3 regions of the Streptomyces sp. NPDC018833 genome follow, and region 1 is predicted to be linked to each of the others. Evidence: riboswitches for the same ligand, from Rfam matches in the RefSeq annotation. Region 1 holds a riboswitch; each other region holds the start of a gene.
The links. A riboswitch is a leader RNA that binds a small molecule or an ion and turns the genes downstream of it on or off. The one in region 1 is predicted to bind cyclic di-AMP.
Positions count from the first base shown of each region.

Region 1 (2,254 bases):
GTCATCGCCCAACTGCTGCACCTCGAATACGCGGCTCCCGACCAGGACATCTGCCTGTACATCAACTCGCCGGGCGGTCCGATCAGCGCCATGACGGCGATCTACGACACGCTCCAGGTCATCACCTGCGACATCGCCACCACCTGCATCGGCCAGGCGACTTCCACCGCCGCCGTGCTGCTCGCGGCCGGGGCCCCCGGCAAGCGTATGGCGCTTCCGGGCGCACGGATCGTCGTCCAGCAGCCCGCCGCCGAGGAGCCGTTGCGGGGCCAGCCGTCCGATCTGGAGATCCAAGCGGCCGAGTTGCTCCGCCTGCGGGAGCAGCTCGCGACCATGCTGGTGCGCCACACCGGACAGGACGCCGAGCGCATCGCGGCCGATCTGGAACGGGACAAGATCTTCGACGCCGACGCGGCGAAGGCGTACGGCCTGGTGGATCACGTCGTCCAGAACCGTAAGGCGTCTCCCGTCGCCACAAGGACGAGGTGAGCGCGCGCGATGCTGCCTCCCACGATGCCGCCGCTGCCCGCACTGACGTGCGCGGAGGCCGAGTTCGTCGACAGCTATCTCGAAGTGGTCGATCTGCTGGGGCGGATCAACCCGTCCCGCGCCACGCACACCTACGGCGCGCTGCGTGCCGCGCAGGCACTCGTCGGACGGGCCGCCGCACTCAAGGACGCCCTGACACTGATGCATACGCGCGGCGAGAACGAGGTCTACGCGGACACTCTTGCCGAGGCGCTGCGGATTCTCGACGGTCAGCGCAGGGCGAACCGGGTGACCGTACCGCCCGCTTCGACGAGTTGACGGTCGATCGCGCTGTCAACCGCCAACGGGGTAGCGGCTTTCGTACCCCGTTCGGTGGAGCTTCGGCGTAGTTGTCGTGTGTCGCAGGACTTGCGCCGTTCGACCACCGATTTGGCGGAGTTGACCGTTTCACCGCTGGTACAACCATGATTTCCCGTCAGGCGACTCAAGCCCCAACGCCCCTGTCCACCCGAACAGATCAGTCGTGATCAGGTTCACAAAAGCCGTTTCAACTCGGAAATCGGACATCGGTGGGTCACGATCCTTGGACGACAAGCCCTCGCCACCTGACGGGGCGGTCCGGGCGGACGCTGAGTCCTGCCGCCGTACCGGACGTCTGGTCGACAGAAGTGCATCGGCAGGAGTGGAGGACCCGAGCAGCACGGGGTGACCGGTGATCCCGGTGGTCCCCTTGGGGTGAAGCCGCTTCGGCGGCCGGGCGTCTTCGCGGTCCGAACCCGACAGGTCATCCTTCACAGGCGGCTGACGAAGGGTTGCGCATGACTGCGCAGATGCATGTCCCGTTCCTGCTCACCCGCGCGGGCGCCGTATCGGCACTGACCATCGCCGCCGTCGGCGGCACACTCCTCGCTCCCGGAGCCACCACCGAGGCGCATGCGGTCACCAGCCACGCGAGCAAAGCACTCCAAGTGGCCGCGTCGAAGAAGGGGTCGCCGTACAGATTCGGTGCCGTCGGCCCCCACCGCTTCGACTGCTCCGGGCTGACGGTGTACTCGTACAAGAAGGCCGGCAAGAAGCTGCCGCGTACCGCGCAGCAGCAGTACAACCGCACGCGCCATGTCTCCGCCTCCCAACGGCGACGCGGTGACCTGGTCTTCTTCCATTCCGGCGGCTACGTCTACCACGTAGGCATCTACGCCGGGAGAGGACGGATCTGGCATTCGCCGAAGACCGGCGACGTGGTGCGGCTGGCCAAGATCTGGACGAGCAGCGTCTCGTACGGCCGCGTGCGCTGACCCCCCGGCAGCTCCGGTCCCCGGCGGTCAGCACATCGCGTAAGAGGTCGCCGGCACCGCAGGTGCGGTGGCGGCCGACGCAGGTGGGTCAGTGCGCCGGCGCCTGGACCAGCAGCGTCGCGCCGAGCGCGGTGAGCGCGCCGCCCGTGACGCCTTCCACGGCCCGTGTGGTGCGCGGCCTGCGCAGCCACCGGCCCAGCCGGTCCACCAGGAGTGCCACCGCCGGGAACCAGATCAGCGCCAGCACGACGACGATCGTCGCGAGCAGCAGGGTGCGCGGCAGCACCGCGGCACCGTCCGGCACGAACTGCGGCAGCAGACTCAGGAAGAGGACCGGCGCCTTCGGATTGAGGACATTGGTGAGAAAGCCCTGGCGCAGACTGCGTCGGACGCTGGGGGCGGCCGTGGCGCCGTCGATCGCGAGGGGCCCGTCGAGCGGGCGCAGGGCCGAGCGCACCGCGCGCAGGCCC
Region 1 covers NZ_JBIRZM010000012.1:167,240-169,493, reverse strand. The annotation lists gene ACH5AF_RS23785 (ATP-dependent Clp protease proteolytic subunit) at 1-489, shown strand, start outside; gene ACH5AF_RS23780 (hypothetical protein) at 499-807, shown strand; cyclic di-AMP (ydaO/yuaA leader) riboswitch at 1,120-1,304, shown strand; gene ACH5AF_RS23775 (C40 family peptidase) at 1,308-1,784, shown strand; gene ACH5AF_RS23770 (LysE family translocator) at 1,873-2,254, opposite strand, start outside.

Region 2 (2,254 bases), on a different contig from region 1:
TCCGGCAGCCGGGCGCGCAGTTCGGCGCCGTCGTTGTTGCCGTACACGGCGAGGAGGCGGGCGGAACGGGCCTCGAGCAGGTCGAGGGTCGCGGTGTCGACCCAGTCGCCGGCGTGGACGACCACATCGGCCTCCTGGACACGGGCCATCACCTCGTCGGGCAGCCGGCGGGCGCGGCGGGGCACATGAGTGTCGGAGATCAGCAGCAGTCGCATGCCCCTACCTTCCGCCTTCCGGCACCGGGCGGGCACACGGCCGCGCCGGACGCCGCGCTGACGTGATGTCAGAACAGGAGCCCGGCGCGATTCCATCTGCAATCGAAGCCGCGAATACGGGGCTACGGTCAGTACGGACCGTTCACGTTGTCGATGGAGCCGTACCTGGCGGCGGCGTAGTTGCACGCGGCGGTGATGTTCGCGACCGGGTCATAGCTGTCCATCGACGTGCCGGGCACGTGGTAGGCCCGGAACGTGGGGTCGATCACCTGGAGAAGACCCTTGGAAGGCGTACCGTTCACCGCGTTGATGTCCCAGTTGTTGATCGCCAGCGGATTTCCGGAGGACTCACGCATGATGTTCCGGTGGATTCCCTCGTAGGTGCCGGGAATTCCGTGCTTGGCCATGATGTCGAGCGATTCCTTGATCCAGCCGTCGAGATCGTCGGAATACGTCTTGGCCTTGGCGGGCTTCGCGGCCGGGGCCTTCTTCGCCACCGGGGCGGTGCGGGCCGCGGTGCGGTCGGCGCGGGCGGTGTCGGTGGCGCGGTCCAAGGGCTTGGCCTTGGCGCCGATGCTGAGCTTCAGACCGGGGCGGATCAGCGACGGGTCAGCGCCTATGTTCCGGCGGTTGTCGTTGTAGAGCTTCTTCCAGCCGCCACTGAGGGAGTGCTCCTGGGCGATCTTCGCCAGCGAGTCACCCGCGACGACCGTGTACGTCGTGGGGGCCTTCTTCGCCGCGGCGGATGCCGTGACGACGGCCTTCGCGGTCGCGGACTGGGCCGGTTGCGCGGCACCGGCGGTGGTCGCGCCGATCACCGGCAGGGCGAACGCTGCACCGCCCATGCCCGCGGCGACGAGGCCGCGGGTGAGCCGGCTGGACTTGTGACGGCGGTGCTTACCCTTTGCAGGCATGACGCATTCCTCTCCGTCGCCTGCGAGGTGAGCTGTCGGGTTCGGGCTGGAGATGCCCGGTCGCATGGTCGGTGCGACTTCACCCCGAGCCGTTCCGGATTCCGGATCGGCGGCTTACCTGGGTCCCCCGCTCCTGCCGAACGAGTGCGTGTGGTCGGATTCCGGATGGCGGCAGGACTCGGCGGTCCATCCGGATTGCGGTGACCGTAAGGGAGAGCGACCGGAAGGAACAAGCCATGAATTCACAACCGCAATGCCAAGGCGGAAAAACAGTACGTAAATGACCTTCCTGATTTCCTGTCGAGAACTCAACTCGCGTTCCCCACAAGGAAGCTGCGCAGTCAGCCGCCGACCCCGCGGCCGCGTCGCGTGACCGACATCACGGAAGCGAGAACAAAAAGCAAAGAGCCACCCTAGTCACCTCTAAACGGACATTAGGGCAATAAAAAGGGAGGTGCCCGTACGGAAAATTCCGACACTTCACCGTTCGGGAATAGTCCGATTTATTCCGTATGTAATGACCTCGCCCGATTCGGGTACTCGCTCGTGGTGTTCGGGTGCGCGGCTGCGCCCGTACGGCGGCCGCCGGCCGCCCACCGACATCACGTGGGAGGACACGATGCGCGCGCTGACATGGCAGGGCCGGAGGGACGTCCGGATCGAGACGGTCCCCGATCCCCGCATCAAGGAGCCGACGGATGTCATCGTCCGGGTGACCTCGACCGGCATCTGCGGTTCGGATCTGCACCTGTACGAAATCCTCGGCCCCTACCTCGACCCGGGCGACATCCTCGGCCACGAGCCCATGGGCATCATCGAGGAGACCGGCCCCGAGGTGCGAAGCCTCTCGGCCGGTGACCGCGTCGTCGTCCCGTTCAACGTCTCGTGCGGCGAGTGCTTCATGTGCGCCCAAGGACTCCACTCGCAGTGCGAGACGACCCAGGTGCGCGACCGCGGCACGGGCGCGTCGCTGTTCGGCTACACAAAGCTGTACGGGCAGGTGCCCGGCGGGCAGGCCGAGTACCTGCGGGTGCCCTTCGGCGACAAGCTGCCGGTCAAGGTGCCCGAAGGACCGCCCGACGAGCGCTTCGTCTACCTGTCGGACGTGCTGCCGACCGCGTGGCA
Region 2 covers NZ_JBIRZM010000010.1:150,438-152,691, forward strand. The annotation lists gene ACH5AF_RS21240 (metallophosphoesterase family protein) at 1-215, opposite strand, end outside; gene ACH5AF_RS21245 (transglycosylase SLT domain-containing protein) at 344-1,129, opposite strand; cyclic di-AMP (ydaO/yuaA leader) riboswitch at 1,134-1,288, opposite strand; gene ACH5AF_RS21250 (zinc-dependent alcohol dehydrogenase) at 1,749-2,254, shown strand, end outside.
Region 2: another riboswitch for cyclic di-AMP. It lies ahead of ACH5AF_RS21245 (transglycosylase SLT domain-containing protein); the one in region 1 lies ahead of ACH5AF_RS23775 (C40 family peptidase).

Region 3 (2,254 bases), on a different contig from region 1:
ACTCGCGATCGGGCAGGGCACGGCGGCACCGCCCCGGGCACGGGACCGACAGGCCACGGCGGCACCGCCCCGCACACGGCACCGCCCCGACACGGGAGCGGGCAGGGGACGGCGGGACGGACCCGGACACAGGACACAGGAGACGCGGGCGGGGCCCACGGACGCGGAAGGCCCCCGGCAGCAGGCAGATTCCAGGGGCCTTCCCAAGAGCCGTCGGTCAGACGCTGACGCCGCGGGCGCGCAGATACGCGACCGGGTTCATGTCGGAGCCGTACTCCGCCGTGGCCCTGGCCTCGAAGTGGAGGTGGGGGCCGGTCGAGTTGCCGGTCGAGCCGGAGAGACCGATCTGCTGACCGGGCATGACCTGCTGGCCGACCGAGACGTTGATCGACGACAGGTGGCCGTACTGGGTGTAGGTGCCGTCGTTCATGCGGAGCACGATGTTGTTGCCGTACGCGCCGCCCCAGCCCGCCTCGACGACGGTGCCGGCACCGACGGCCATGACCGAACTTCCGGACGCGGCACGGAAGTCGACGCCGGAGTGGCTGCCGGAGGACCACAGGGACCCGCCCGCCTGGTAGCCGGTGGTCACGTACGAGCCCGCGACGGGGAGCTGGAAGGAGTTCAGGCGCCGGCGCTCGGCCTCGCGGGCGGCGCGCTCCTTGGCCTCGCGAGCCTCCTTGGCCCGCGCTTCGGCCCTGCGCTTCGCCTCGGCCTCGGCCTTCGCCTTCGCCCGGGCCTTGGCGGCGGCCTCGGCGGCCTCCTGCTTCTGGGCGGCGGCCTGGTCGGCGATCTCGTCGGCGATGGACCCCATGGAGACGATCTGGGTCAGGCCGGTGTCCTCGACCGAGGGCTCGGCTTCGGCGGCGAGTGCCGGAGAGGCGAGGCTTCCGATGACGCCGGTAGTGGCCAGAGTCGCGACTCCGGCGAAACTCGCACTCCTGCGCGTGCGGCGGCTCGGGGCACGGTGCTTCCCGGTGGCACGGGTGAACGCCATGAAAAGGCTGGTCCTTTCCTTCCTTCTCGCCTACCGGGTTAGCTGACGGGTTCGGAGCAGGAAGGTCTCCTACGGGCCCCTCCGCGCGGGCGAAGGCGTCCGATTCACCCCAGGGAATCGACCTCTCGTGCCCGCTGGCGGGCACGGAGGGTGGGTCCCCGGCTCCCCGGGCTCGCGCCTGAAGGGGACTCGGCGATGACTGTCCGATGCCGCGGGTGCGGCGTGATCCAGGCGAACAGCCGGACCGACGCTAGGCAGGTCATCAGCCGATAACCAAACGGACAGCCTGTTTTGTAGCGCATGCCACAGGGCAGACAGGCAGCCTCTCCTGCAAAACGGATAAAGCACGGAACCCCGGCAAAGGACTCGAAGCCGGGGTTCCGCTGGAATCGGCAGCGCTCGTTCTGTACCTGTCCGCCCGACAGGTGGCCTTTGATCAGCCCGTGACGACGGTCACTTCACCGATGCCGAGCGCCCTGACGGGCTCCTCGATCTGCGCCGCGTCGCCGACCAGCACGGTGACCAGACGGTCCACAGGGAACGCGGAGACCGCCGCCGCTGTCGCCTCCACCGTCCCCGCCGCGGCCAGGCGGGCGTACAACTGCGCCTGGTAGTCGTCCGGGAGGTGCTGCTCGACCTGATCGGCGAGCGTGGCCGCGACCGACGCCGCGGTCTCGTACTTCAGCGGGGCCACGCCGACCAGGTTCTGCACGGCCACGTCGCGCTCGGCGTCGGTGAGCCCCTCCGCCGCGAGCGTGCGCAGCACCTTCCACAGGTCGTCGAGCGCGGGACCGGTGTTGGGGGTGTCCACGGAGCCGCTGATGGCCAGCATCGAGGCGCCCGAGCCGTCCGGAGCGGAGAGCAGCACCTGGCCGAAGGCCCGTACGCCGTAGGTGTAGCCCTTCTCCTCGCGCAGGACGCGGTCGAGCCGGGAGGTCAGCGTGCCGCCCAGGCAGTACGTGCCGAGCACCTGGGCGGGCCAGACACTGTCGTGGCGGTCGGGACCGATACGGCCGATGAGCAGCTGCGTCTGCACGGCGCCCGGCCGGTCGACGATGATCACGCGGCTGGTGTCGTCGGCGGTGACGGCAGGCACGGGCCGGGTTTCCGCCTTGTCACCCGTCCAGGCCCCGAGGGTGTCGGCAAGGACGGCGTCCACGTCGATCCCGGACAGGTCGCCGACGATCACGACGGTCGACGTGGCGGGCCGTACATGTGCCTCGTAGAAGGCACGCACGGCAGCAGAGTCGATCCTGG
Region 3 covers NZ_JBIRZM010000018.1:33,461-35,714, forward strand. The annotation lists gene ACH5AF_RS29100 (M23 family metallopeptidase) at 218-997, opposite strand; cyclic di-AMP (ydaO/yuaA leader) riboswitch at 1,011-1,202, opposite strand; gene ACH5AF_RS29105 (M16 family metallopeptidase) at 1,434-2,254, opposite strand, start outside.
Region 3: another riboswitch for cyclic di-AMP. It lies ahead of ACH5AF_RS29100 (M23 family metallopeptidase); the one in region 1 lies ahead of ACH5AF_RS23775 (C40 family peptidase).